DNA from 3 places in the Frankia sp. CcMO1 genome. Region 3 is predicted to be linked to each of the others. Evidence: riboswitches for the same ligand, from Rfam matches in the RefSeq annotation. Region 3 holds a riboswitch; each other region holds the start of a gene.
What was found. Region 3 has a riboswitch for cyclic di-AMP ahead of AC08OU_RS21855 (transglycosylase family protein). Riboswitches for the same ligand answer to the same signal wherever they lie in the genome.
Positions count from the first base shown of each region.

Region 1 (11,501 bases), on a different contig from region 3:
GCTGGTGGCGAAGGGCCGCCCGGCGAGCATCATCCGGCTCGCCTGGGAGTTCAACGGCGACTGGTTCCCGTGGTCGGTCTCCAAGACAAACCCCACCACCTGGGTGAACTGCTTCCGCCAGGTCGTCAGCGCGATCCGCTCGACGGATCCGCAGGCCCGCATCGACTGGACGCTGAATGCGCACAGCAGCGGGGCCTGGGTCGTCTACCCCGGTGACCAGTACGTCGACATCATCGGCATCGACAGCTACGACCAATGGCCGGCGAGCACGGACGACGCTGCCTTCGCCAGTCAGTGCCACGCCGAAACCGGGCTCTGCTCGACAATCGCGTTCGCCCGCCAACACGGCAAGCAGTTCTCGGTCCCGGAATGGGGACTCGTCGGAAAGAGTGACACCGGGGCGGGCCGCGCCGGCCGGGCCGGCGGCGACAACCCAGTGTACATCCGCAACATGTACCAGACGTTCGCCGCGAACCGCGACATCCTCGCCTACGAGACGTACTTCAACGACTCGGAGCCCGGGAACGTGCACTCCTCCCTGGTGAACCCGACAGAGCATCCCGCTGGCGCGGCCACCTACGCCTCGCTCTGGTAGCGCCCCGCCCCGATGGCGGCACGGCTCCGACCGGATCACACCCAGATCACACCCAGATCGGAGCTGCCGGGAGCTAGAGACCGGTGGGAGCCGCGCGGAACCGCTCGATGTCGGCGTCGGAACCGCGCAGCTCGACCCGGGCGACCTGGCCCCGCCCGAACGCGTACAGCACGATCTCCTCAGGCGGCCCGACGATCTCCACCACCGGCTCGCCGCCGTGCAGGGTGCGCCGGCCAGGAGCGTCCGTACGCTCCGCCACGACACCCAGACCGGCTCGCCGGAACCCGGCGAACCCGATCAGCAACAGAGCGGTCCACATCGCGTCACGGCTCCTGGTGTCAAGCTCGCGAGGCTCCCAGCCGGGGGCGGCGCGGCGGATGTCCTCGGCGTGCACGAAGAACTCGACCAGGTTCGTGGCATCGTCGATCAGGCCGATGCGGGTCGGCTGCCACCACGGCGGCCCGGCACGGAACGTCTCGACCAGCTCGGGAAAGGTGTGGGCCCGCATGGTGGCTCGCTCGGCCCGTTCCGTGATGCCGTGCAGCCGACCGACGATGAGCCCGGGAGCGGCCCACGGCACCCGCTCGCGGGTGACCAGGTGCGCCACCAGATCATGGTTTGTCCATCCGGCGCAGAGGGTGGACGCCGCCGGGCCACGCTCGGCCAGCAGGTCCGCGAGCTCCCGCCGCTGCGCCCGGGCTCCTCGCCGGGTGAGAACCGCTCCTGACCCCATCATGTGCGGCACTCTAGGCGATGAGGCGACTCATGGCGGGTCTCCGGCCGTTGGAAGTCTCCGGTTAGGGAAGGTGAACCGGAAGGTGGTTCCGTCCTTCACCGCGCCGTCCAGCCAGATCCGGCCGCCGTGGAACTCGACGATCTTGCGACACAACGCCAGCCCGATGCCCGTGCCCTCGTAGACATCCCGGCCGTGCAGCCGCTGAAAGATCACGAAAATCTTCTCAGCGTACTCCGGATCGATTCCGATCCCGTTGTCGGCGCAGTACAGCTCCCACTCGTCCGCCCGGTCGACGACACCGACATGCACGGCGGGAACCGTCTCGGCCCGGAACTTCAGCGCGTTCCCGATCAGGTTCGCGAACAGCTGGGTGAGCAGGACGGGGTCCCCGCGCACGACCGGCAGATCATCCGCGGTGACCTCGGCCTGGGCGCTCTCGATCGCGATGGACAGCGCCCCCGTCGCCCGTTCAAAGATCTCACCCAGGGGCACATCGACGAAACCGTCGGTAGTCCGTCCGACCCGGGAGAAGGCCAGCAGATCGTTGATGAGCTGCTGCATCCGCTTCGCGCCGTCCACCGCGAAAGCGATGTACTGGATGCCCCGCTCGTCGAGCTTGTCACCGTAGCGTCGCTCCAGGAGCTGGCAGAAACTCGCCACCTTCCGCAGCGGCTCCTGCAGGTCGTGCGAGGCGACATAGGCGAACTGCTCCAGGTCACGATTGGAGCGCCGCAGCACCTCGGCCTGCGCCTCCACCGCGGACCGCGCCGCCCGCGCGACCCCGAGCTCCCCGATCAGCTGGCGTCGCATCGACTCCACGTCGGCGGCGAGCGAGGCGATGTCCGGGGGACCGGTCGGCTCGACCACGTGATCGAGATGTCCGGAGGCGACGGTCCGCGCATCGTCGCCCACCCGTTCGAGCGGACGGGTGACCCAGGACCGTAACGCCCGCGCGATGACCGCCAGGAGTATGGCCATGACAGCCGCGCCGGTCACCAGCGCGAAGATCAGGAAACGGAGCGCCGCCGTGACGTGCTGGCGAGCCCGGACCTCCTTGGCCCGCAGGTCCGCCTCGAGGTCCCCGGCCGCGGCGCGGACCGCCTCGAAGCGGGTCTTGCCGAACTCCGGTGACAACAGGCGGGCCGCGGCGGGACCGCCCACCCGCACCGCGTTGATGGCCGGATCGGCGTAGTCGCCGTGCCAGGCCCGGATCCGGTCCTCCAGCACGGCGAGCCTCGCCAGCAGGACGGGGCGCTCCACAAGCCGTCGGTGCAGGTCCGCGAGCAGCCTACGCTCGGCCCTGCGCCCTTCGTTGTAGGGCTCCAGGAAGTCCTCGCTGCCCTGGAGCAGGTAGCCCCGCATCCCGGTCTCCTGGTCGACCAGGCTGGAGACCAGCTCGGTGGAGCTCAGCAGAGCCGGGGTGAGGACGTCGCTGCGCGTGTGCAGGGCGTCGTCGAGCCGGACCAACGACGAGACGACAAGACCAGCGACGATCATCAGCACCATCGCCGCCACCATGTAGGTCACCTCAAGTCGACGGCGTAGGCGCCAGACGGGCCCGACCCGGCCCCGCTCCACCGCCCCGCTCAGCCCCGCGTCGCCCGCTCCCTCATCGGTAACGTTCGGGTGGGTGCGCTCCGGCATCAGCCGGCACCCCAGATCAGCAGCAGGAGTGCGACGTCGTCGGTCAGCGGGCCGCCATTGCGCGCCTCCACCCGGTCGATCAGGTCGTCGAGCAGCCCGTCGGGGTTGTCAGCGGGCCAGAGTTTGGCGATCTCGGGCAGCACGCCCTCCCAGCCCAACGGTTCCCCGCCCGGTCCCTCCCGCCCCTCCAGCAGGCCGTCCGTGGCGAGCAGGAGCGCCCAGTGCGGCCCGAGCTCGATCCGCACCTCCTCGGAGAGGTCGTTGTCGACGATGCCGAGAGCCGGGCCGACGACGTCGCCCGGCAGCGCCGACAGCCGCGGATGCAACAGCGCCGGCGGCGGATGACCGGCCAGCCGCATCCGCGCCGAGGCCCGGTCGGGAGCGATCGCGAGGGTGCACACCGTCGCAAAGATCTCGTCCTGTTCCCGCTCGCTCACCAGCACGCGTTGGAGATACCCGAGCCGGTCGGGTTCCGGAACACCGGCAAGGACCAACGTGCGCCACGCGATCCGCAGGCTCACCCCGAGCGCTGCCTCGTCCGGGCCGTGCCCGCAGACGTCGCCGAGCAGGACGTGGAGCGTGCCGTCCGCGGTGGACACCATGTCGTAGAAGTCCCCGCCGAGCAGGGACTGCTGCCGGCCGGGGCGGTACCGGGCGTCGTGGTGCAACCGGCCGTCGTCGATGAGCGGCCGGGGTAACAGGCCGCGTTCGAGGCGGGCCCGCTCGTCCGCCAGCAGCTCCGACTCCCGCAGCGCCTGCGCGGCGGTGTCGGCCCGCTTGCGCTCGATCGCGTACCGGACGGCCCGGACCAGGTCCCGCCCGTCGACCTGGCCCTTGACGAGGTAGTCTTGCGCGCCCGCGGCGACCGCCTGCGCCCCCCGGTACTCGTCAACCAGACCGGTGAGCACCACGACCGGCGCTCCCGCCTCGACCGTGAGCAACCGGCGCAGCGCCGACAGGCCCTCGCTGTCCGGCAGCCCTAGATCCAGCAGCACGCACGCGACGTGCTCGCTGCGACGGGCGGCTTCGGCCACCGTGCGCACCCGGGTCAGCTCGACCGGAGCGGAGGCCTCGTCGAGGAGCTCGGACACCAGATAGGCGTCGGCATCATCGTCCTCGACCAACAGCACAGGCCAGATCACTTCCACAGGATCAGCGTTCGGCGCCCGCATCGCGTTGCTCTCGGTCCCTGACACATCTCCTCGGCATTGCACGACACGAGGCCATACCGGCCCAACCCGGACCCGAAGCATGGCACGACCACAGCGCCCGTGCGCATCGGAACGCCGAACCGGAGTGGACCGCGGCCAAGAAGACCAGCCAGGAAGACGGAGCGCGACGGGCTCAGGAAAACCGGGCTCAGAAAGACATGGTGGGCCCACGGGAACGACGGCAGCCGCCAGGACAGATCAACGGGCGGCGGTGTGGCTATCAGCATCGGTGTGGCTGCCGGCAGCGCGGCCCTGCGCGCCCTCCCTCCCTGGCGGGGTCTCACCCGGAACCGGCGCCGTGGGACGGCCCAGCAGGTACCAGCCCCACAGCCCGGCGGGCACCGGGGCCCGCACCGGCGCGCCGGGTACCTCCCGAGCGTCCATCACGTCGAGCAGGTGATCCCAGTAGCCCGTCAGGCGGGCCGCCAGGCTTCCACCGAACAGCCTGCTGTGCAGGAGGTGCGGATGCGGTCGGGTCGGAGCGTGGCGCATCGCATCGGAGAAGCGGTCGAGGAGATCCCGGCGCTCGTCGTCGGACAGCTCGGCCATCAGCTCACGCAGAAGTTCGTCCTCCAGCGTCGCATGTTCGACCATCAACGCGGCCAGATCCCGGCGCAAGTTCGCGACCGGCTCCGCGGGCCGGTTGAGGTCCCCCTGGACGTACTGTTCAATGCCGCGCATCACCGAGGAGCAGCGCCGCGCCAAGCGGCCCAGGTCCGCCACCCGCGCCCGGCCACCCACGACCCGGCGGGCCATCTCCGGGTAGACCACCGACTCCATCGCGCTCAGGTGTGCGGAGACGGCGGCCACGGCCGCGTCGCTGGCATGCAGCGCCTGCCGCGGGTCGGTCGACGGACCACCCACGTCACCGTGGGCGTCGGCGCTGCGCGAGAGCTCGATCAGACGGACGGCGTCCTGATGCGCGGCCTCCACCAAGGTCGCCAACGTCTCGGCCATGACCACCTCGCAGCCCATGGGCAGATACCCAGCGGAGAGCTACCGGAAGCCAAAGCTACGCCTATCCGACCCGGTCCGCATCTCGGCAGCCACCACGCAGCCGTAACCCGGTACCCACAAAAGGTGCCAGTCGCCTCGCTCGGCACCTGACTCTCAGACTTGGTCCCTGTGGTGTCCGGCCGTGGCTCCGCCGGACGGCACCGTCACCGGGCGAGGAACTCGTCGAGATCGGCGAGGAACCGCGTCTCATCCTCGACCACCAGGCCGCCGATGTCGGCGTGGCCGGGCGGACCCGGCTGCGCGAGCACAATCGAACCGGTACCGTGCCGGATGGTGAGCCGCCGCCCGAGCAGCGCGGCCAGTCGCATGGAAGCCGACCCGCAGGCCTCGTCCTCGGTGACGCCGTGCCTGCTGGCGAAGGCCCGGGCCCGCACGACCCCGCCCGGCTCATCCTCCCACGCCCAGAGCTGGGTCAGGTCCTCGCCGGGTGGACGGGGCAGGTCGAGCGCGTCGACTTGGCACGGGTCCGCAAGCATCTCATGCCACCAGTAAGGCACGGCGGCCAAGGCGCTGCGGACCCAGACCCGGCCCTGCTCCTGCCAGCTGACCGCCTCGCCGCCGGCCGGGCGGAGGATCTCCGGATGGCCACCGAGCAGCCGACCCAACAGCCAGGCCGACCCTACCAGGGCGTGTCCCGCCATGGGCAGCTCCCCGGCGGGCGTGAAGGTGGCCAGCTCCGCCAGCTCCGGGTCGTCGACGAAGACCGTGGCGGGGCAGCCTAGTCGGCGCGCGACGACGGACCGCTCCCGCGCGTCGGGCAGCAACTTCGCGGCGTCCAGCACCACGGCGAGCAGACTGCCGCCGGCGCCCGTCTCGTCGGCGAACACCCGAAGCGTGCGTACCTCGATCCCGATCACTCGATCCTCCCTGTGAGGTATCCCATACGCCGGACGTGTGTCTCACCCTTCGCGTGGCACCCCGCCGGCACAGTCGCCAGGCATCCGCGTCCACGGTGAAGCCCGGATCGCCTCCGGACGGCCGGCACCGACTTGTCACCATGAAGGTTCACCAGCGGGAAGGTCGTGGGAAATGCCGACAGGTGGACATGGACATGGATCGGCGGCAGGGAAGGAGGCAATGATGCGGGACGATGCGGTGCCGGGCGAAAGAGTACGCGACGAGACGGTACGCGAGAGCCGGGGACGCGACGATGACGGCGCGCACCCGGACGGCGGCGACCACGGCAGCCAGCATCCCGTCCGGGAGGTGCTGGGGGACGCCCTGGAGCAGGCGTCGGCCAACGCCCATAAGCTCGCCGGCGCGCTGACCCGTCCGGTCTCCCTGGTCCGGGTGGGTCGCAAACGACGCCAGGTGCCCCGCCCCGGACTACCGCGGACGCCGGACGGGCGCGTCATGGCCTGCGGCGTGTACAGCCATGGCCGGCGGATCACCACGGACATCGACCAGGCCGACGCGCTGCGGTTGGCGCGGTCCGAACGCAGCGGGTTCGCCTGGCTCGGCCTGTTCGAGCCGAGCTACGAGCAGCTCACCGCGATCGCCGAGGAGTACAGGCTGGACAAGCTCGCGGTGGAGGACGCGGTCACCGGCCACCAGCGCCCCAAGCTCGAGCAATACGAGAACCACCTGTTCATGGTGCTCAAGACGACCAGTTACGTGGAGCACACCCAGATGACGAGCACCTCCGAGGTAGTCACCACCGGCGAAATCATGATCTTCCTCGGCGAGGACTTCGTCGTGACCGTGCGGCACGGCAGGCACGGGGAGATGACGAAGCTGCGCGGCCGGCTGGAGGCCAACCCGGAGATGCTCCGGCACGGCCCGACGGCCGTGCTGCACGCCATCTGCGACAGCATTGTGGATGACTACATCCGCACCGTGGAAAGCATCCAGGCCGACGTCGACCAGATCGAGGCGGGGGTCTTCCATCGGGATCAGAAGCCGTCGACGGAAAGCGCCTACCAGATGAAACGCGAGCTTCTGGAGCTCAAGCACGCGGTGCTGCCGCTCGCGGGCCCGTTGCGTACCATCACCACGGACGCCCCCACGATGGTCGACGTGGCGATGCGCCGTTACTTCCGGGACGTCGCCGACCACCTCGAGCAGGTCAGCGAGCGTATAGCTCACTTCGACGAGCTGCTTTCCTCCGTGCTCCAGGCGACGCTGACGCAGGTGACGATCGCACAGAACGAGGACATGCGACGGATCAGTGCCTGGGTGGCGATCGGCGCCGTCCCGACCGCCGTCGCCGGGATCTACGGGATGAACTTCGACCACATGCCGGAGCTTCGTCAGACGTGGGGCTACCCGGCCATCCTGGCCGTCATTACGACGATCTGCCTGTTCCTCTACCGTGCGTTCAAGCGCAACGGCTGGCTCTGACACCGACCTGCATGCTATGCGCGCAGGGACCACGACAATGACGGCAGATCCATAGTCCCTTTTTACTATCAGTTGGCTGACGCGACGTATCCGTACGATGGGTTACCCCTGGCCCGCCACGTCGGTTACCGTTACCAACCGTGTCGGAGCAACCGGGTCTCGTGCCAGCCGCTCGGTGCGGTCCCCGCCGATCCCCCCACCCGTCAGGGGACTCCATGACCTCGTCTGACCCCAAGAGTCATAAAACAGCCATCCTGCCTGATCGGGACGATCTCATCGCGGAGCTCGCCGGCCGGCTGGAGGCCCTCGACGCGCTCCTCAACCGGCTGGAGGATGCCGAGCGGCAGGCCGCCGACGCCAGCGAGCATCTCATCCGGACCCGCCGGTGGCAGGAGGACACGGTCCGGACCATCCAGGAGGAGCGGGCTCGGATGCGCCAGCGCCAGCACGCCCTCGACGAGCTCGCCGGCCACGCCCGCGCCGCGGTCGAGGCGCTGGCGCACCATCGCTCGCTGCCCCGTGAGGTCCACGAGCTCGCGGTCGAGCTCCAGGTGCTCGATGCGGCGGGATTCCTCACCCGCCGCAGCTCCCGGTCCCGCTGAGGGGGGTGCACGCCCGACCTCGCCCGTCAACTACTTTAAGTAGTCAAAAGTCGCCCACGGGCCGAGGGAGGGCTACCCGCCCGCCCGCTTCTCACCCGGACCGGCCGCCGCCACGGGCCCCCTACGCAGCGAAAAACCAGCAGGACAACCGGGGTGCGAAGGGCCTTCGGCCCGCCCGGTCAGCCCGGCCGGCCGGCCGAGCGGGCCGCCGACGTCGCGCGACGGGAACTTCAACGCACACTCGCCGTAGTTGGGAAGGACTAGTGTTTACCCACCCCGTCCAAGTGGACTAGTCTCACGCCGACGTCACGACAACACCGGGCCGAACGCCGAGTCCTGCCCCCGGCCCCGGTGTCCCCTCCGAGTCGTCATCAGGGGCAGGAGCGGGGGACCCACCTCCACCGGCCGGCACCGATCCGCGGTATCGACCTAGGGGTGAAGCTCGACGCGTGAAGGTCACGCGAGAGCCGGGCAGCCCAGCCCGAACCCGACAGCTCACTTCGCAGGCGTACGGGAAGGAATACACCGTTGTCCGCGCAAAGCGTGCAGCTCGACGAAGAAACGCGAGGCGCCGGTCGCGGCCGTCATCGCGCACCCTCCGCGCCCCCGGCCGCCCGCAGCCGGGCCCGGGCCCGCGCCTTCGCCGCCGTGACCACCGGGACCGTCGCGGTCTCCGGAGTGGCTCTCGCCGGCTGCGCCACCGACATCAACGCCGACGCAGCGAAGGACGAGCAGCCGAACACCGCTCCGATCATCCTCGCCGCGCAGATCGGCTCCCATGCCGCCCTGGGCGGCAGCATCGCGGCGGCGGCGGTCAGCACCCACGGCTCCACCTCCCTGCTCGGCTCGGCGGGCGGTGTCAACGTCCCGCCCTTGACCGGCAAGGTTCAGGTCGGTCTCCGGGTGACCAACCCCGAGGTGACCGTCAACGCGGACCAGCCGATCGACATCGGCTTTTCGCTCTACAACGAGCAGACCCACGAACCACTGGCGAACCAGCTGGTCAAGGTGCAAGTGAAGCTCCCCACCGGGTGGGCCACCTTCAAGCACCTTTACACTAACGCCCAAGGCTACACTTCCTACACGGCCCGGGTGCTCACCACCACGAACGTCACCGCGGTCTTCGACGGCACGGACGCCCTGCAGTCCGCCCGCTCGGCGAACGATGCCACCCTGCGCGTACGGCCGGCACCCATCCCCCAGCCCGTCCGCAACGCCGCCTGGTCGGATCTCCTTGCGACAGGGGACGCCGCGGGCCAGACGTCGGTTCCGGTCCCGTCGAGCTCCCTCGGGGAGAAGGCCGTCTACCTGGCCTCCCTGCAGGCCGGCAAGCCCTACGTCTACGGTGCGGAGGGCCCGAGCTCGTTCGACTGCTCCGGCCTCATCCAGTACATCTTCAAGCAACTCGGCAGGAGCGTGCCGCGGACGACCGACGCCCAGTTCGCCGCCGCCACCCGGGTGTCGCAATACAACAAGCAGCCCGGCGACCTGATCTTCTTCGGGACACCCGGGAACATCTACCACGCCGGCATCTACGCGGGTGACGGCATGATGTGGGTGGCGCCGCGCACCGGCGACGTCATGTCGCTCAAGAAGATCTATACCACCTCCTACTACGTCGGTCGGATCCTCTAGCAGCCGGTCGGAGCCGGCGCACCGCCCTCATGCCGACGCAACGGCTCATCCGGCTCCGGTGGATCGCCTTCGCGGCTGGCGGACCGCACGAGCCCTGCCGGTCCACCAGCGGCCGGCTACCGGGCCTCCCCTCCGGGCACCGACCCGAAGCCGTGAAAGCCGAGCCCGGGACTCCCACCCACCGGCGAAGCCGCGGACAGACCAGCAAGCGGGCCCTGTCACCGCCCGACAACCCGCCTACATGGTTCCTTTCCAGCTATCCGGACGGGCCCTCCTTCCGGTGGGACGGACGTCAGATCTCCCCCCCATCTGACGTCCGTCCGGCCGGAAGGCCCCCGATTCCGCCGGCCTTCCCTCGGATCCCCCCCATCCGCACGGGAAGGCCGGCGGGCCTCGGACCCCCGGCCGACCAGGTTCGCCGATGCCGCTACCCCCTCCCGGCGGCATCGGCGGACTTCAGCCTTCAGTCTCTGCCCGGTGCGGGAAACAGCCCGGCCCGCTCGCGGGCGCCGCGGTCAGGCCCCCAGCCGGTGACCGGACGAGAACTTCCACAGGGCCTCGCTGACCTTCCGGATCCCAGGAGGCCTCCGGGGCCCGGCCCTCCGGGACACGGTCCTGGCAGTTCGGCCCGGGCTCCGGGTCGAACTGCCCGACGACGCCGACCGCGGCGAATTCCGGCTTACCCGGGGCGCAGGCAGCGGCCAGGGCCAGCCGGGCACCCTCGCCGATCCCCCACACGTAGACCCGGTCCGGATCCACCTTGGTCCGTTCCGTGGAGACGAAGCGGACCACGTCGCGCAGATAGCGCACGTCCGCCCCCTCGGGTCCGTCGATCCGCCACGTGCCGCCCACGGACGGCTTCCGGGAAGGCCACCGCGAAGTCGCAGGAGTTCGCGAGCTTGCCGGCGTCACTCTGCCGGTCGAGTGACTTCGCGTCCGCGTTGTCATCGTGCAGGATCAACACCAGCGGAAGCGGGTTGGCGGGATCGGACGGGGCCTGGACGAGCAGCTCACGGCCCGCCGACGCGTAGTCGCCGGGCAGGCTGACCCGCTGGGTCCTCGGGCGGTCACGGGTCCCAAGGTAGCCCCAGGCAACCACGATCACGACACCGACGATGAGCACGGTTCTCTTGTTTTTGCCCCACCATCCGGCGAGGGGATTCGACACCACGATCCAACCGAACCACACCGCCGGCCGGGAAACGCCGCAAACCTGGTAGCAGATGACGACAAGACCTGAGTCAGACCAGGTCTGTCCGCCTTGTCCCCCCAAACTTTGCCCCCCCAAAAAAAACGCCAGGGGACGCGTCAGGTGACGGCCAACGCGCGGCGCCGGGCCTGGCGCAGCACCTCCACCTCGCGGGGCGCGCCCAACGGCGGCAGCGGACCGTGGACCCAGCTCAGCAGGAGATCGGCGAGGGCGGGGTTCTGCGCGAGCACCGGCCCGTGCAGGTAGGTGCCGATGACCCGGCCATCCACAATGCCGTCCGTTCCGCCGTCACCGTCACCGGTCCCAAGCCGGACCGTACCGAGCGGGATGCCGTTCGCGCCGGGCAACCGCCTCGTCCGCCCGGCGTGATTCTCATACCCGTACAGGGTGGGCAGGCCGAGCCGTGCGTCCGGTTCCACCACGATGTCCCCGACCGCGCGCGGCGGCGGCGCGTCCGACGGGCCGAAGGAGCGACGGGTCTCCACGCCGACGAGATTCAGCCCCTCGTGGA
Region 1 is NZ_CDWTMG010000049.1:901-12,401, forward strand. Features, by position in the region: gene AC08OU_RS08960 (glycoside hydrolase family 26 protein) at 1-595, shown strand, start outside; gene AC08OU_RS08965 (TIGR03085 family metal-binding protein) at 669-1,331, opposite strand; gene AC08OU_RS08970 (sensor histidine kinase) at 1,359-2,975, opposite strand; gene AC08OU_RS08975 (PP2C family protein-serine/threonine phosphatase) at 2,975-4,147, opposite strand; gene AC08OU_RS08980 (hemerythrin domain-containing protein) at 4,385-5,143, opposite strand; gene AC08OU_RS08985 (PhzF family phenazine biosynthesis protein) at 5,347-6,060, opposite strand; gene corA (magnesium/cobalt transporter CorA) at 6,281-7,543, shown strand; gene AC08OU_RS08995 (hypothetical protein) at 7,759-8,145, shown strand; cyclic di-AMP (ydaO/yuaA leader) riboswitch at 8,494-8,668, shown strand; gene AC08OU_RS09000 (C40 family peptidase) at 8,674-9,780, shown strand; gene AC08OU_RS09005 (hypothetical protein) at 10,237-10,632, opposite strand; gene AC08OU_RS09010 (type 1 glutamine amidotransferase) at 11,089-11,501, opposite strand, start outside.
Region 1: another riboswitch for cyclic di-AMP. It lies ahead of AC08OU_RS09000 (C40 family peptidase); the one in region 3 lies ahead of AC08OU_RS21855 (transglycosylase family protein).

Region 2 (11,501 bases), on a different contig from region 3:
GACGAAGTACGACCGCGACCACAGGGTGGGCAGCCGGGACCGCAGGTGCGCGAACTCGGCGCGCAGCACGTGGGACGTGAAGCCCTTCACCTGGTTGGCGATGTACGACGGGGCGTGCTTTGGATGAGCCTTCACGAACAGGTGCACGTGGTCAGGTGCGATCTCCAGCGCGACGACCGGCCAGTCGTGCTCGGTGCACTTCTCGCGCAGCAGCGCGTCCAGCCGGTCACGGACCGGGCCGACGAGTACCGGCCTGCGATATTTGGGGCACCAGACGACGTGATAGCCAAGGTCGTAGGCCCCGCCCGCGCCCGTCGTCACCCACCGCCCCACGCCACCGACTATATCAGCATGGCCGGCATAACCGTTACAGTCCGTACCGGATTCCCCTGTCGCCTGAAAGCGACACTCCCCCCGGAGGCGACTGGTGGTTCGATGCTCCGGCTGTGAATCGACGCGCACAGCACCTCGGCGGCGGTCTGGGCGGAGCTGAGCGTCGACGGGTTCAGCCATGGGATTATGACGGAGTGACGCTGTTCCCACTGCCAGCCGTCGAGCACGACGGCCCCGCCGTCCAGGTCGGGGAGGTCGAGTTCACCCGCGCCGAGCTCTTCGCGGCCGCGTCCGTCGTCGCCGGTCGGGTGGCCGGCGCGCCGGCGGTGGCCGTGCACGCCGAGGCGACGATGGCCACCGTCCTCTCGGTCGTCGGCTGCCTGCTCGCCGGGGTGCCGGCGGTACCCGTGCCGCCCGACTCCGGGCCGCGTGAACGCGGTCACATCCTGCGCGACTCGGGCGCCGCCCTGCTGCTCGGCAGCCCCGCCTGGGACGACCTCACGATCCCCACCGTGCCGGTCGATCTCACCGCACGGTCGGGGGCTGCCGGGTCCGGGTCCGGGGGGGCCGGACCGGCGCTCATCCTCTACACCTCCGGGACGACCGGAGCCCCCAAAGGCGTGGTGCTGTCCGCCCCGGCCATCGCCGCCGATCTGGACGCCCTCGCCGACGCCTGGGCCTGGACGCCCGAGGACACGCTCGTGCACGGACTGCCGCTGTTCCACGTCCACGGCCTGGTCCTGGGTGTGCTCGGGGCGCTGCGGGCCGGCAGCCGGTTGATCCACACCGTCCGCCCGACCCCGACGGCGTACGCGGCGGCCGGGGGGACCCTGTACTTCGGCGTGCCGACCGTGTGGTCCCGGGTCTGTGACGATCCGACCACCGCCCGCGCCCTGGCCTCGGCCCGGCTGCTCGTCTCGGGCAGTGCCCCCCTGCCGATGCCGGTGATCGACCGGCTCGCCGGCCTCACCGGCCTCGCCCCGATCGAACGGTACGGGATGACCGAGACGTTGATCACCATCAGCGCCCGAGCGGACGGGGAGCGCCGGGCGGGCTGGGTCGGCACCACCCTGCCGGGAGTGCGGACCCGGCTCGTGGACGACGAGACGGGGGCCGAGCTGCCCGCGGACGGGGAGAGCATCGGCGAGCTGCAGGTCCGCGGTTCCACCCTGTTCGACGGGTACCTGGGGCGCCCGGAGGTCACCGCCGCGTCGTTCACCGCGGACGGCTGGTTCCGCACCGGCGACGCCGCGGTCGTCGCCCCGGACGGCCACCACCGAATCGTCGGGCGCCGATCCACCGACCTCATCAAGAGCGGCGGTTACCGGGTGGGCGCGGGCGAGGTCGAGGCCGTGCTGCTGGCCCACCCGGCCGTGCGCGAGGCCGCCGTCGTCGGGCTGCCGGACGACGACCTCGGGCAGCGCATCGCCGCCTTCGTCATCGCCCCCGGCCTGGCCGGTGCGGCGGGCGGGATACCGGGCGGGGCGCCGGGCGGGACACCGAGCGAGACGGCGAGCGAGACGACGGCGAGCGAGGCGCTCATCGACTTCGTGGCGCGGGAGCTGTCCATCCACAAGCGGCCCCGGGAGATCCACCTGGTGACCGAGCTCCCCCGCAACTCGATGGGCAAGATCCGCAAGTCCGCCCTGGCTCCCCCGGAAACGCCCTGAGGGCAGGTCACGGCGTCGAGGAGAGCGTGCTCGGGGTGCTCACCCCACCGGGGCGGGAGGCCCTGCGGTCCCTGCTCGCCCGCGCCCTGGCGGGCTGACCGGCCCAGCGGGGCTGGCGGGACCGGCCGGCAGGCCCGTGGCGAGGCCGCGGTAGAACGCGCTGGTCGCCATCAGCTCCTCGTGCGGGCCCTGCGCGACCACGCGGCCCTCGTTCAGCACGAGGATGAGATCCGCAGCCCGCACCGTGGAGATCCGGTGGGCAATGACCAGCAGTGCCCGCTCGGCGGCGATCCGGCGCATCGCGCGGGTGAGCGCCTGCTCGTTGACGCTGTCCAGCTGGGCCGTGGGCTCGTCCAGGAGCAGCACCGCGGGCTGAGCGATCAGCGCGCGGGCGATCGCGACCCGCTGCCGTTCCCCGCCGGAGAGCAGCACACCATGATCACCAACCGGGGTCCGGAGCCGCTCGGGCAGCCGGTCGGTGAAGTCCCGCAGCCCCGCCGTGGCCAGGACCGCGGTGATCTGCTCCTCGGTCGCCTCCGGCGCCGCGTAGGTGATGTTGTCCCGCAGGCTGCCGTGCAGCACCGGGGTGTTCTGCTCGACCAGCCCGACCCACCCGCGGGCGGTCGCGCGGGGCATCGCGCGGACGTCGTGGCCGGCGAAGAGGATCATTCCGGCGTCCGGCTCGTAGAATCGCTCGACGAGCTCCAGGATGGTGGACTTGCCGGCACCGGACGGCCCGACCAGCGCGACGTGCCCGCGGGACGGCACCGTGAACGACACCCCGCGCAGCACCGGCGTCTCCGCGTAGCCGAACCAGACGTCACGGAACTCGATCGACGGCACCTGCGGATTCGGCGGCTCCCTGCGTGACAAGGACAAGGATGACACTCGTGACGAGGGTGAGGGTGACAACGGTGCCGGCGGGCGCGTCCCGCCGGGGGCCGCGGCCGCCACGGGGCGCAGCGGACCGTGCACCGGCTCGTCGTCGCCCTCCCGGGGCAGCGCGAACACCGCGTTGACCCGCGACAGCGCCCCCATCCCCCGCTGGATGGTCGCCGCCGCCTCGATGAGCTGCGACAACGGCATCACCAGGTAGGTGGCATACAGCAGGAAGGCGACCAGGCTGCCGAGCGAGGCCGAACCGCGCGCCACCAGGATCCCGCCGACCAGGAGCACGACCAGCACGCTTCCCTGCACCGCGAGCTGCATCGCGGGGGCGATGATCGAGTCCAGCTTCGCCATCCGGATGCCGGCCTGGTATGCGGCCGCGGCGTGGTCGCCGATGCGCGCGGCCTCCCGCCCCTCGGCGCGGTTCGCCCGCACGGTACGGATCGCGGTGAGGGCGCGCTCCAGGTCGGCGGTCATGCCGCCGACGCTGGCCTGCCCGCGTTCGGACACCGTCCTGATCCGGGACAGCGCGCCGAATACCACGACCCCGGCCACCGCCACCACCCCGAGCACGAGCAGGAACAGCCAGGGGTTCAACCAGATCATCAGGGCGACGGCGCCGACGACGCCGATCACGCTGGTGACCAGGGAGGTGAAGCTGTACGCCACCGCCTCCCGCACCACGGTCGTGTCGGTATTCGCGCGGGAGATCAGATCCCCGATCCGCCGCGTGTCGAACACCCGCATGCGCAGCCGCAGCAGGTGGCCGATCAGGCTGGTGCGCAGGCCGAGCAGGACGCCCTGGCCGACGCGCTCGAGCAGGTAGTGCCCGGCGGTGTCGATCATCGCCTGGCCGACGAACAGACCCAGCAGCGCCCCGATGAGCCAGCCGGGAATACCCCCCGCCTGCGCAGCGTCGATCACCCGCATCACGAGCAGCGGTTGGAGCACCCCGACGGCGGTGCCGACCACGGTCAGCGCCGTGGCGATCGCCACCGCCCCGCGACGGCCGCACAGCAGCGCCCAGAGTTCCGCGACGCCCCGCAACGCGGGCCCCCGGGCAACTCCCTGGCCCTCCCCCTCAACGACGTACGCCCTCGTCACGAGGCACGCCCCTTCCGCGAAGCCCGCCACTCCCACGAAGCCCGCCCGCGCGACGCGGCCCGGTTCCCGTTCCCGGACCGACGCTGAGCAGCGGCCGCAGGTAGCCGGCCGGCATCGACTCCCCCACGATCACTCCGTCCGCCTCGACCCACGCGTGCGCGGCGAACGGCGCGATGGTGCGCACCCCCACACGCCACGTCGGGAACGTTCCGGTCAACCGGCACAGCAGGGCGGTCGCTATCGAGCGGGGAACGCAGCCCCGCGCGCCGCGGCAGGTGAGGCTCACGGCTGTCACCGCCTGCCGGGCGGCGAGCGCGGTGTCATAGTCGGCCGGGCGGGCGCCCGCGCCCACCTCCGTGAGCACCCGGCAGATGCGGGCCGGCGACTGGGTCGCGAGCACCCGCGCGATCCCCACGGCGACCAGCGCGCCGAGCCGACGAGCGAGGGACGGTTTCGCCTCCGGCCGCTCGACCACCATCGGCGCGGTCACCGGGCCTGCGCCCGGGGATCGCAGACCGCCTCGGTCTCGGGTGACCATCGGGGTTCGGGCTCAGCCTCGATGAGGCCCACGTCCGCGAGTTGGGCGAGCAGACCCTCCACGTCGCGGCGCGCCGTCTCCGGGTCAACCTCGCTGGCCTCACACAGCCCGCGGGCGGCGGCTGCCGTGTCGCCGCCGTCGAGCAGGATCCGCAGCACCAGGTCACCCGAGGGGTTGAGGGTCCAGTACCGGCCGTTGTCGATATGGAGGAGCACCGCTCCGTACTCGGTCGGCGCCCGCACTACGTCAGGCCGCAGCGTCACCATGATCACTCACTCCTCCGGTAGCTCACTCACTTCTCCGGTAGCGCAGTCAGGGCTCCGCCGGCTCGCGAGCACCCGCAGCCACGCGTCCACCGCGAACGTCGGTTGCAGCGCCTGGTGGCGATGACCAGGTACGGACGAAGATCGGCACGCCTGGCGCAGCGCGTCCGGCTCGATCAGGCCGAGATCGGCCAACGGGCTGTCATCGCACAGCTTCACCAGGACGTCCTGGCTGGCGCGCAGGCCCTGATCCGCCTCGGCGGCGGCATCCGCCTTGGTCTCGCGGCGCAGGCATTCCTGCGGCACCACCCGGCGCATGGCCTCCTTCAACAACGGTTTGTACTCCCACGGACCGGTGCGCTCCTCGGGCCGCACCGCCAGCGCCGCCCGGACCACCCGATCGTCGAGGAAGGGAGCGGCGAGCGGCGGGCCGACCGGATCGGCGAGCTGGTCGAACAGCCGGAACACCGCCGCGCCGGCGCGGATGGCGAAGAGATCGGCGTGGCCGTCCCGGGTCTCGGCCAGCGGCCAGGCGCGCCGGGCGGCCTCCGCGAACGCTCCGGCCAGCAGGTCGAGGGCCGCCGGCGTGAGCCAACCCGGGACCACAGGCGGAAAGGCCCAGTCGAGCGGGGCCAGGACGCCCGGGTGGGATCGGCCGAAACCGGAGGAACCGGAGGAACCGGCCGGACGGTGGGCCTGGTCGAGCGCATCGGCCATGTCGGCGAGGCAGTCCCGGTAGCCGCGCGGCCACATCATCCGCAGACACGCCATCCGCGGCCAGCCCTCCTGCGCTCGGTGTCCGCGCAGGTCGTGCAGCGCCCGCCAGGGCCGGCGGCGCAACAACCGGGGGAGGTAGGCGGGACAGCCATAGGCGACCTCGTCGCCACCGAACCCGGTGAGGTGCACCCGCGGCCCGTACAGCGCGACCCGGTCAAGACCCGCGCGCAGCTTCGCCCGGTCGACGATGCCGACGAACGGCCGGTCGAGCGGTTCGTCGGCGTCGGCAATACCGTCGTAGACGAGGGGAAGCCCGGCGGCGGGCAGGACCTCGCGCGTGACGCCGGGGAGCGTGGCCGCGGCCCGCGCGGCCCACTGGGCGTCGTCGTCACCGGGATCGCGGGCGATCCCGGTGAGCGCGACCACGTCGGCGGGGCCGCGCGCGGCCAGGCAGCACACCGAGGTGGAGTCCAGCCCACCCGACAGATCACAGCTCACCGTCCCGCCGCCGGCGACCCGCGCCGCCACGGCCTCGGCGAGAGCCGCCCGCAGGGTCGGCGCCCCCTCCGCACGGGACCGCACCGGTGCCGGTCGACGCCACCACCGCAGGACAGTGGCCTTCTCGTCAGGGCCGACGAGAAGGTAGTGATCCGGGGGCAGCGCGTCGATCGACTCCCAGAGCACCAGGTCGTCGAGCGGATGGGGCGGTGACGGGTCGAGCAGCGACAGAGCCAGCGCCGCCCGGTTCAGCGGGGCGCCCGTGAGCCGGGCGAGCACGTCGGCGCGGTCGGCGGCGACCAGCTGGCTGCCCAGCCGGGCGGTGAAAACCCGCCGGGTTCCCGTCGGGCTGCCCTGGATACGACGGTGGCCGTCGATGTCGGCGATCACGTGGTAGTCGCCGGCCACCGCGCGCGCGAGGTCGAGAGCATGCACGTCACGGGCCGTGAGAAGCAGCCGCAGGAGCTGTCGCGCGTTGGTCGCGGCACACCCGATCAGGGCCAGTCGCGAGCGCCCGGCGACGGCACTGACCATGGCGTCGTCCGGCCAGTTGCCGACGATCCACGGCCGCCCGGAGGCGTACCGCAGCATGTGACGGACCCCCGGCGGACGCACGACGGGATCACGGTCGGCCAGCACCAGAAACCAGCAGGACGGAATCGGGACCACCGCCACCCCGGCCGCCGTCACGCAAAACGCCGCCAGAAATAGTCACGCCCCCAGCCCCAGCGGCCGTTCGTCACTGCGGCGAAGCTGCCGGCATCCTCCAGTCGCGGGGGGAGGTAGGTAGCCTTCATCGTCTTCTCCTCAGCGGTTTCCGCGCGCCCGCGCTGTGACGCGCACCCTTGCGACGCGCACCCTTGCGACGCGCGCCGGTGGCGATACACGACGGCGCCGCGCCCGTGGCGCGGGCGCCGGCCAGCTGGTCCGGCCCGTCTGGTTGAAATTCCCCCGCCGGGTTCACTGGCGGTTCAGCTGACCTCCGGTGGTGAATTTGGGGGACCTGAGCACGGTCTGCGGTCCCTGGACCGTGCTCAGGTCCCCATAACTCGGCCGCCGCACGACTCGGCCGGAACGGCCGTGGTATCAGGTGATCCACGAGTCCGGATTCAGTACATGCTGATGGGCACGCCGCAGTTCGACACCGGGCTCGATCCCGAGTTCGGTCACCAGCCGCCGGTAGACCGTCTGGTACTCGGCCAGTGCCTCGGCCCGCCGGCCGGTGTGTTCCAACGCGAGGATCAGTTGGGCCCAGGGACGTTCCCGGGTCGGATGTTCGACCGTGAGCGCCCGCAGGGTCGGCAGCACCCGATCGTACTCGCTGAGGGCCAGGCGGGCGTCGATCAGGTCCTCGCACACCGCCCAGCGAGCCTCCTCCAGCCGGAGGACCTCCGCGCCTGCGATCTCCGCCGGGAGCTCGTCGAACGCGTCCCCCCGCCACAGCGCGAGGGCACCTTCGAAAAACCCGGCGGCGCGTTCCGGTGAGCCGGCACGCACGGCGGCGCGGCCCTGCTCAGCGGCCGATTCGAACCGCTTAGCGTCGATCTCACCGGGCGCAACGACCAGGCGGTACTCCCCCGGCCGGCTCTCGATGCGCCCGGGGCCGTTCCCCCCGGCTCCGGGCGTGCCCAGGGGCGGCCGGAGGGTGTGCCGCAGCTCCGAGAGATAAGTCTTGATGTTGCCCCCAGCGGAGCGCGGCGGGGCATCCTGCCAGAGCGCGAGCCGCATCCCGTCCACACTCACCCACTGGCCGGCGTGCAGCAGCAGGGTCAGCAGCAGGATGCGCTTCTTGCGCTGGTCGATGCGGACCTGCTCACCCGAGGATCGCCGCACCTCCAGCGGTCCCAGGACCGCGAACAGGAGGCCGGCCCCGGTCGCGGAAGATGCGTTCGGACTCGCCTCAGATAGGTAGTCGTCGAGCATCGTGGCTCTCATCGATCGGGCCCCCGTTTCGGTTTTCCCGTGCGGGCCGGCTGGTCCCGCCCGGGCCGGTGCCGTCTCCCGGCCCGGTGCTGGCCCGGTGGCTGAATACCCCCAGCTCACCCCGGGTAGTCATCCGGTGCATGCGGATATCGAGCAGCGATCTCGGGCGGGTCGGGAACACCGCCCGAGAGCGCCGGCGCCCGGTCGGCGGGCCTCGATCAGGGTCAGATCCCGAGCTTCGCCCGCGTCTGCGGCCCGACGATCCCGTCGACCACCAGACCGTGCTTCAGCTGGAAGTCCTTGACCATGTGGTTGGTCTGGTACCCGAACTTCCCATCCACGCTGATCGGGTAGCCAAGGCTGGCTAGCCTCTTCTGGATCTGGTGGACGTCGAGGCGGAACCCGAGGCCGATGGCCAGCGACGGGTAGCGGGCCGCAGGCGCCACCACGGCCGCACGCGCCGGGGCAGCCAGCGAGGAGTAGGAGACGTTCGTGAACCGCGCGCCGCGCGAGACGGCCGCCGCCGCTGCCTGTCCCCGGGCCAGGTAGCGGTAGTGCATGCCCTTGGTGTAGGCGCTCCAGGCGGTGATGCCCTGGCCTTCACAGACCTTCTTCGCCGCCCAGACGTTGACGGTTGGGTCGTAGAGGTTGCGGTTACCCACCCAGCCGGCGTGGGCCCGCATGTTGATCTGCCACAGGCCGCGCGAGTCCTCGCCGGAGGTGGCGTGGGCGTAGGGGTTGCCGCCGGACTCCGCAAGAGCCACCGCGACCCAGGTGGCCAGCGGGACGCCGCGGCAGCCGGGCAGTCCCGCGTTCGCGGCCGCGCTGGCGATCGTCACATCGGGGACCGTGGTGGCGGCCCTGGCCGGGCTCGCGGTGGCGAGCATGCCGGCGCCGGCGCCGATCACACCGACGGCGGCGACAACGGCGCCCCGGGTCCGGGTGGAATTTTTCCGATGCTTTCCCTTGGCCATTTCTTTGACATCTCATTTCGGTGTCGTCGAGCACAGACTGGTGATCGAGGGGAGGGATGCCGCTCAAAGGAGGGCGAGCGGAGACGACCGCGCTGGAGAAGAGCAGCACCCAGTGCCGGTCCCCCGGTGCGCCGAGGGTCCGTCCGGGGACGACCGATCGACGCACCCTGAGGATTCCGGGGTCGATGGGCTGAGCAGCCCGGCAGGCGGCCGCGGTCATTCCGTTCCGGGCCTGGCGGGCCCGGTGGACGGCAGGGGTCAGCCGACCACGGATGACGAGGTCAGGTGGCTTTCAGCCGAGCTGGTGGTATCGCGCGTCAGCGCGATCGGCCGGTACGGGCACCGACCGGATGGCACGTTCTCGCGAAGACGTCAGGGCGAGAACGGCGCCCAATATGGCGGGGACGCACCGCGGGTCGCGCCGAACGGCGTCACGGTCCAAAAGACCGGAGCCGAGCGTTCCTGAAACACAGGCAACGTCGAGTCCTTCCCGTACGCCTGCGAGGTTAGCTGTCGGGTTCGGGCCGGGAAGCCCGGCCGTTTCCGCGGCGTGCGCGTAACGGCTTAACCCCAAGGGCGGCCCGCAACGAGCCACCCGAAGGAACGTGGTTCCCCCGCTTCTGCCCAAGGTCTCTCGGAGGGAGCTCCGGACCGTGGGCAGAACTCGGCGTCGGCCCGGAGCTGTTGATACCTCGCAACCGTAGCGAACTACAGACCGTAGTGACAAGTACGAGTTGCGCCGAATCTGGGCGCATGTTGGTCACGATACGTGCATAACGCTGCGGTACCGCAACTCTCGGACATCAATAGCAGCTACCGGTAGCGACACAGATCACCCGTCACGACCGGATCTTGGCGATATGACCGGTCTGTCGCGACGGGGACCGGTGGCCACGGGGACCGGTAGTCACGGGGACCGGTAGTCACCGGGACCGCCCGGCCGCCCGGCAATCCCTGCGCCCCCGCGCACCCCGGCAACCCCCGGCGGGCGGGAAACTTGGACCGGGGGTCGGGTGGCGTGTGGGCGGGTACGCAAACGCGAACGGCGCCGGCTTCGAGCCGCAGACTCGAAGCCGGCGCCGTTGGAAAACAGACGACGCGGTACGGGACGGACGATGGACCCGCGTGATTCGCGCCGGCACCCGCCAAGGAAACGCCTGCTGAGCGATTGGGACTCCCGCGGAGGCACACCCCGATCAGAGCGGCACGCGGGCGCGCCCGGCACCGGGCGAGATCAGTCGAGCGGCCGGTCCCGCTGCCGTTGCCGTGGGGCCAGCCGCGGGGCACGGAGGTTCTCGAGGAACAGCAGGATGTGCGCGCCGACCGCACGCCGACCGGGGCCGGCGAGCACGCCACGCCCCCCGGGTAGCGACGCCAGCCGGGCCCGGCGCGCGGTCCGCGTCATCATGCGCACCAGCGCAAGCGGGCTGACCTCGTCTCGCTCGGCGTGGAGCAGTAGGACCGGCAGGTCGGGCAGCGACCGTGGGATCGGCTGTCCCGGACCCTCGCCCGCGATCTTTCGGTACACCAGCGGCAGGTCGAGCAACACGAGGGCATCCGGCCGGACGGCTGGCGAACCGGCGCCGACCAACGCCCGCAGGGCCCCGCTGTCCGAACCCAGCAGGATGAACGGACCCTCGGGGGCACGCGCCTCACCAAGGGCGAGGACGGTGTCTCTCCCGTGGTCGAGAAACGTCACCTGATATCCGTCGAGCGCGAGCCGGAAAGCCAGGCCCTCGAAATGTTCGGCGGATTCTCCCCGACCGGGGAGAAGGACGACACTGGCTCTTCTCGAGTGGGTTGGATCACCGCTGGGCCAGTAACGGGTTCCCGACCCCCCCACATATCCATGGGAGTCGAAATGAAATAACTTGCGCGTTTCGAACCCTCCACAGGCTTGTGACCTGCGATGATGCTCTCGATCACGTATTTGTTACTTCATTACGTCCCCATGGGGGCGCGGATAAACGTATGCTGACGAAACCAGGGACGACACAGCATGCTCCGATCGGAAACCGTCCAGAGATGTACCCGGTACTGACCGGACATCGATACCGAGGCAGCTGGCGTCCACGCAGGCAATGACGATCTGGAGACAGACATATCGAGCGGCCATGAATAAGGAGAACGCCAGAGAGAACACCGAGCGAGGGAAAGCCGAGGAGGCTAGTAAAGCACGTGAAGTGGCCGGGCCGGACAACCGGACGAGGCCACTCGCAGGAAATCGATGTGGCCACGGATGACCAGGGGGGTCATCCGATCCACCCAGGAGGACATGACCATATTCTGCCTATCCGACGGCTACCTGTCAACATGGTCAATATTGTTACTCAGGTGTTTCACCCCATGTCCGCCCGAGGATACGTAACCGTAGCCACCAGTCGTGACCGAGGCCACGTGGCACGTGGCACGTGGCGCCGCACAGCTGCACGGCCCCGGACGTCGGGGCGGAGTCGGGTGATCGCCGGCTACGCCCCGGCGCCGTCGGGCCGGACGCCGCTCAGGCGGCGGCGCCCACCATCGTGTTGCAGCTCTCCGCGCAGGATCGGCATGCGCCGGCGAGCTTGGCGAGCTGCTGATCCTGCGGCATCCT
Region 2 is NZ_CDWTMG010000067.1:843-12,343, reverse strand. Features, by position in the region: gene tnpA (IS200/IS605 family transposase) at 1-333, opposite strand, end outside; gene AC08OU_RS10870 (acyl-CoA synthetase) at 528-2,003, shown strand; gene AC08OU_RS10865 (ABC transporter ATP-binding protein) at 2,043-3,995, opposite strand; gene AC08OU_RS10860 (lasso peptide biosynthesis B2 protein) at 3,973-4,485, opposite strand; gene AC08OU_RS10855 (lasso peptide biosynthesis PqqD family chaperone) at 4,482-4,799, opposite strand; gene AC08OU_RS10850 (asparagine synthase-related protein) at 4,806-6,701, opposite strand; gene AC08OU_RS10845 (lasso RiPP family leader peptide-containing protein) at 6,698-6,808, opposite strand; gene AC08OU_RS10840 (AfsR/SARP family transcriptional regulator) at 7,098-7,934, opposite strand; gene AC08OU_RS10835 (peptidoglycan-binding protein) at 8,159-8,908, opposite strand; cyclic di-AMP (ydaO/yuaA leader) riboswitch at 9,390-9,543, opposite strand; gene AC08OU_RS10830 (alpha/beta fold hydrolase) at 10,143-10,607, opposite strand; gene AC08OU_RS10825 (four-helix bundle copper-binding protein) at 11,409-11,501, opposite strand, start outside.
Region 2: another riboswitch for cyclic di-AMP. It lies ahead of AC08OU_RS10835 (peptidoglycan-binding protein); the one in region 3 lies ahead of AC08OU_RS21855 (transglycosylase family protein).

Region 3 (5,456 bases):
TAGTCCGGGCCAGGAGCGCACGCCGGCTGGCGGGATCGGTTCGTCGGATACCGTCCGGCCGGACCGCCGGCCGGCGGACAGGAGGCGGGCAGGAGGACAGATAGCCGCCGGCCGCGAAAACGGGCAACCGGGCAACCGCCGCCGCTCGTCCGAGGGCATTCTCCGGACCCCTCGACCCGACACTCTCCATCGTTTCCGGCGGACGGAACGACCGGCACGCGGCGGACATCCGACCCGCCCCGGTCCGATGCACGACCTGCCGATTTCCCGTACTATGCCGGCCCCACGGTTCCCCGGTCGCTCCGACGGCTGGGGGACCACTGTTTACCGGGCGAGGGACCCCGCTCCTCGCGTAACGCCGCCTCCGCTGGCGACCAGCAGGTTTCGGCCACATTAGCGGACACGCACCGGGCCTTCGGTAACCGTTCACCTACCGCCCCGCCCCACGGAACCCCTTCGTCCACCGTGGCGGCCCGACAGGCAATTTTCACAATCGGCGTTCGATCGAATCCGCCGTGTGCAAAAATCACAACGCTGCAAGTTACCGCCCGATTTCCGTTGTTTTTCTCACAAAAACAGGCTTCAACGGACGAAGCGTAGTATCAGGCCGATCACTCGCGTCGATCTCGTAGCAGGGCCGTCACACCTTTGTTGACATGTCACACATCTGGCCTGATACGGGACTCTCCGCTCATCGTCGCCCATCGGCAAACAGGGTGATCGGCCAAGCACAAATGCCTCCGCACGTCGTACCGCCAGGTTGATGAGCGGGCGCGCACGCGCGATACCAGGCCGTCGGTTCCTGCTCAAGCAGGCGCGCCGAGTGTGCTCTTTTTCACGCACCCTATTCAATGCTTGGCGACTCGCCGGGCGGCGTGGTTATGGTTTTCGCCGTGCCCGGCAACAACGCCGGGCATTCGTCGGGCGGCACGCCGAATCCTGCCCCCGGCCGACGATTTCTCGAACCGGGCGGCAGGAACGGGGGACCCATCTCCGAGTATCGAAAGGATTCGATGCTCTCGGGGTGAAGCCATGTGCGACGACCACACGGAAAGGTGTTTCCGGTGCGGCTTCCGTCTCCAGGGAATCCCTGGCACGGCCGGGCAGTTCCCAGCCCGAATCCGACAGCTCACCTCGCAGGCGTGGGGAAGGACCACAAGACATGTCCGACGCACGTATCAGTGGCCGACAATGCCGCGCCGGTACCCGCAGCCGGGCCCGGGCCCTCGTGGTCGCACCCGTACTCGCGGCAGCGGTGGGCGGCACCTTCGCGCTCAGCCAGCCGGCCGGTGCGGCCACCACCTGGACGGGCCTGCGGCAGTGCGAGTCCGGCGGTGACTACACGATCAACACCGGCAACGCGTACTACGGCGCCTACCAGTTCTCCGCCAGCACCTGGCACGGCCTCGGCTACAGCGGTCTGCCGCACCAGGCTCCCCCGGCTGTCCAGGACGAGGCCGCACTCAAGCTCGCCCGGCGGTCCGGCTTCGGCCAGTGGCCGACCTGTGGCCGCGGGATGGGCGCCGACCAGCTCGCGGGCGGCTCGTCGAGCTCCTCGGGCCAGGCGTCGCGCACGGCGGAACGCAGTGAGCTGACGGTCAGCCCCATCTCCGTGAGCACCCCCGTATTCACCCGTAACCTGACGACCGCACTGGCCAGGCAGGTACGCGACGACGTGCGGGCCTGGCAGGCCCGCGTCAACCATCTGGGGTATCCGATCACGATCGACGGCCGTTACGGACCACGCTCCGCCGCAGTCGCCCGCGCCCTGCAGGCCGCCAAGGGACTCACCGTCGACGGCATCGTCGGCCCGGCGACCTGGCGGGCCACCTTCAGCTGATCCTCTCTATCAGCTCTATCAGCTGATCCATTCACTCCGTCAGCTCCGTCAGCTGATCTCTTCACTCCGCTCCCGCGACGGGGGACGACCGCCGCGGCAACCGGACATCCCACCCCGGCGACACCGGTCAGGGGATCTCACCTCGACGACGGGCCGGCCCGACCGGCCTCCGGACGATCTCCGGTTGACGGCCCGTACGGGCTGGCCCGTGCAACCCACCACCAACATCACCCGGACCACACCCTGACCGGCCTCCGGCAGGGCCGATCTTCGGCAGAGCCGATCTTCGGCAAAGCCGGCGAGGAACAGCAGGACCAGCGAGCCACCTGCGGAACCTGTACGGAAGTGGCACGATTCGCGCGATCCTCACTGGTTACTCCGGACCACCCCGGTTTGCGCTCCATGAGCGGTTCTCGCTAGAGTGCCGCTCACTCGCCTCGTCGGCGAGGCCGCCCGGACGGACGCCGAGTCCTGCCCCCGTGCGAGCGGCCGGAACGAACATCAACCGCAGCGGGCAGGAGTGGGGGACCCACATTTCGGGCGCCGCAAGCAGCGTCCTTGGGGTAAAGCCGGTGCATCCCGGTCCATGGTGGAGAGCGGTTCCTACTCGCCACCCGGGGTCGGATCCTCCGGCCGGGCCATCCCAGCCCGCACCCGACAGCTCACCCCGCAGGCGACGGGATTGGACGAACATGCCCTCTGGGCGTCGTGGCGGCAGACATCGAGCACCGCAGGCCCCATCGCCCGCCGGTCGCATCCTGCGCACCACCGGCGCGGTCACGGCCATCGTCGGCAGCGGCCTCGCGGTCACCGCGGCTCCGGCGGGCGCGGCCACCGCCGATGACTTCACCAAGCTCCGCCAGTGCGAGTCCGGCGGCAACTACGCGATCAACACCGGCAACGGCTTCTCCGGTGCCTACCAGTTCGACGACCGGACCTGGCACGGGCTCGGGTACTCCGGCCGGCCGTACCAGGCGTCGCCCGCCACGCAGGACGAGGCGGCCGCGAAGCTCTACAACCAGCGGGGCTGGCAGCCATGGCCGTCCTGCTCGGTCAAGATGGGCCTGACCAACAACGGCCCGGCCAGTGTCCCGGGCGGCTCTGGCGACGTCATCCAGCAGGCCATCACCCCGGTGGAACCCCCCATGACGCTGGACCGGGCTCGCCGGGAGATGGGGGACGGCTCGTTCAGGGGCACGGTCCTCGACGCGTCCCTCAGCGACGACGTCCGCCCGGAGGCCTTCGTCTGGCAGGACAGAATGCGCCAGAAGGGCTTCGTACTCACCGTCGACGGCAAGTTCGGACCGCAGTCGCAGGGCATCGCCGCGCTGTACTCGTACCTCACCCGGGTGAACGACGGTCAACCCGGGGTCGTCGGCCAGAATCTGTGGAACGTCAGCGTCAGGGCCTGACCGACCTGGTCACCGTGCGCGCAGGGCGGGCGCGTCCGGGGTGACCTCCATGACGTGTGCGGCCAGTCGTCGGGCAGGATGCACTCATGACGACGCCGTCCGCCTCGGGAAAGCCCAACCTGCTCTCCGGTCCGCCGCCGACGCTCCTGCCCTCCGACGCGGCCGCGACCGAGGCGCTGGCCGCCGGTGATCCGCCGGATGCCGTCGCCGCCCGGCTGCCCGCGTTCAGCGCGCCCTGGGCCGCGCTCGCCGAGCTCGCGCTCACCGGCGGACGACCCGTCGAGGCCTATCCCTACGCCCGCACGGGCTATCACCGCGGCCTCGACGCCCTGCGCCGCTCGGGCTGGAAGGGCAACGGGCCGATCCCCTGGTCACACGAACCCAACCGCGGGTTCCTGCGTTCACTCGCCGCTCTCGTCCGGGCGGCCGCGGCCATCGGGGAGGCCGAGGAGGCCACCCGCTGCCGGGCGTTCCTGACCGACAGCGATCCCGTCACCGCCAGTGAGCTCGGCTTCACCTGACAGTGAGTTCATCAGGCCGCGTCGGTGGTGGAGGCCAGCGAGGACGCCGCAGCCGGCCCCACGGCCCCGCCATCCCTAGTAACCTCGCCGGGTGCCTGCTCTTGTCCTCATCGGTGCCCAGTGGGGCGACGAGGGAAAAGGAAAGGCGACCGACCTCTTGGGCGGCGCCGTCGATTACGTCGTCCGATACCAGGGTGGCAACAACGCCGGCCACACCGTGGTCATCGGGGCGGAGAGCTACGCGCTCCACCTGATTCCCAGTGGCATGCTGCGAGCCGACTGCGTTCCCGTGATCGGCAACGGGGTCGTCATCGACCCGGGCGTGCTGCTGGCCGAGATGGACGGGCTCACCGCCCGCGGCATCGACGTCTCCCGGCTCCTGATCAGCGCGAACGCCCACCTGATCATGCCCCATCACCGGGCGCTGGACCGGGTCATCGAGCGATACCTGGGCAAGGCGCGGATCGGTACCACCGGTCGCGGCATCGGTCCCACCTACGGCGACAAGGTTGCCCGTACGGGCATCAGAGTGCAGGATCTCCTCGACCCGGGCATCTTCCACAAGAAGCTCGAACTGGTGCTGCGGGAGAAGAACCAGGTCCTGGCCAAGGTCTACAACCGGCGCCGGATCGAGCTAGACGAGGTGGCCGAGGAGTACGCCGACTACGCGAAACGCCTCCAACCCCACATCGCCGACACCGGCCTGATTCTCGACCGGGCGCTGCGCGCGGGCAAGGTCGTGCTGCTCGAAGGCTCCCAGGGCACTCTCCTCGACGTCGATCACGGCACCTACCCGTTCGTCACGTCATCGAACCCGACCGCCGGCTACGCGGCCACCGGCGCCGGCATCGGCCCGACGAGGATCAGTCGGGTGATCGGCATCATCAAGGCCTACACGACCCGGGTCGGCGCCGGCCCCTTCCCCACCGAACTGGACGACAAGGTCGGAGAGGAGCTGCGCCGCATTGGCGGGGAGTTCGGCGTGACGACCGGCCGGGCACGGCGCACCGGCTGGTTTGACGCCGTAATCGCCCGCTACGCGGTGCGGGTCAACGGCCTGACCGACCTTTTCCTCACCAAGCTGGACGTCCTGTCGGGCTTCGACCGGGTGCCCATCTGCGTCGGCTACGACATCGGCGGCGAACGGGTCGACGAGATGCCCATGACCCAGACCGAGTTCCACCACGCCAAGCCGATCTACACCGACCTGCCCGGCTGGCACGAGGACATCTCCGGCGTCCGGTCGTTCGCCGACCTGCCCGGCACCGCGAAGGACTACATCAGGGCGTTGGAGGAGTTCTCCGGCGCCCCGGTGTCGGCGGTCGGCGTCGGTCCCGGGCGGGACCAGACGCTCGTCATCAATGACCTGGTCTGAACAAACTGGTCCGAAAAGACCTGGTCTGATCCCGCCCGGCGCGGGCCAAGATCCGGTCGGTTCCGGTTGCAGCCGGAAGCATTACCATCGACGCTTGGGCGGTCACGCAAAGCAATGACGTCCGGGGGTGGTGGCGGTGGCCGTTGTCAGGTCCCGGCCGTCGGATGACGACCCTTCCATCCCCGGGCGGACACCGCTGTCGCTGCCGGAACCGGCCGAAGCCCCGCAACCGGCCCGTTGGCCACCGGCCGTGAGACGCGGTTACCTGCACCCGACCGACTCCGACGCCTGGCCGGTCGGGTTCTCCC
Region 3 is NZ_CDWTMG010000278.1:289-5,744, reverse strand. Features, by position in the region: cyclic di-AMP (ydaO/yuaA leader) riboswitch at 921-1,156, shown strand; gene AC08OU_RS21860 (transglycosylase family protein) at 1,163-1,840, shown strand; cyclic di-AMP (ydaO/yuaA leader) riboswitch at 2,334-2,530, shown strand; gene AC08OU_RS21855 (transglycosylase family protein) at 2,533-3,252, shown strand; gene AC08OU_RS21850 (DUF3151 domain-containing protein) at 3,339-3,773, shown strand; gene AC08OU_RS21845 (adenylosuccinate synthase) at 3,865-5,148, shown strand; gene AC08OU_RS21840 (hypothetical protein) at 5,399-5,456, shown strand, end outside.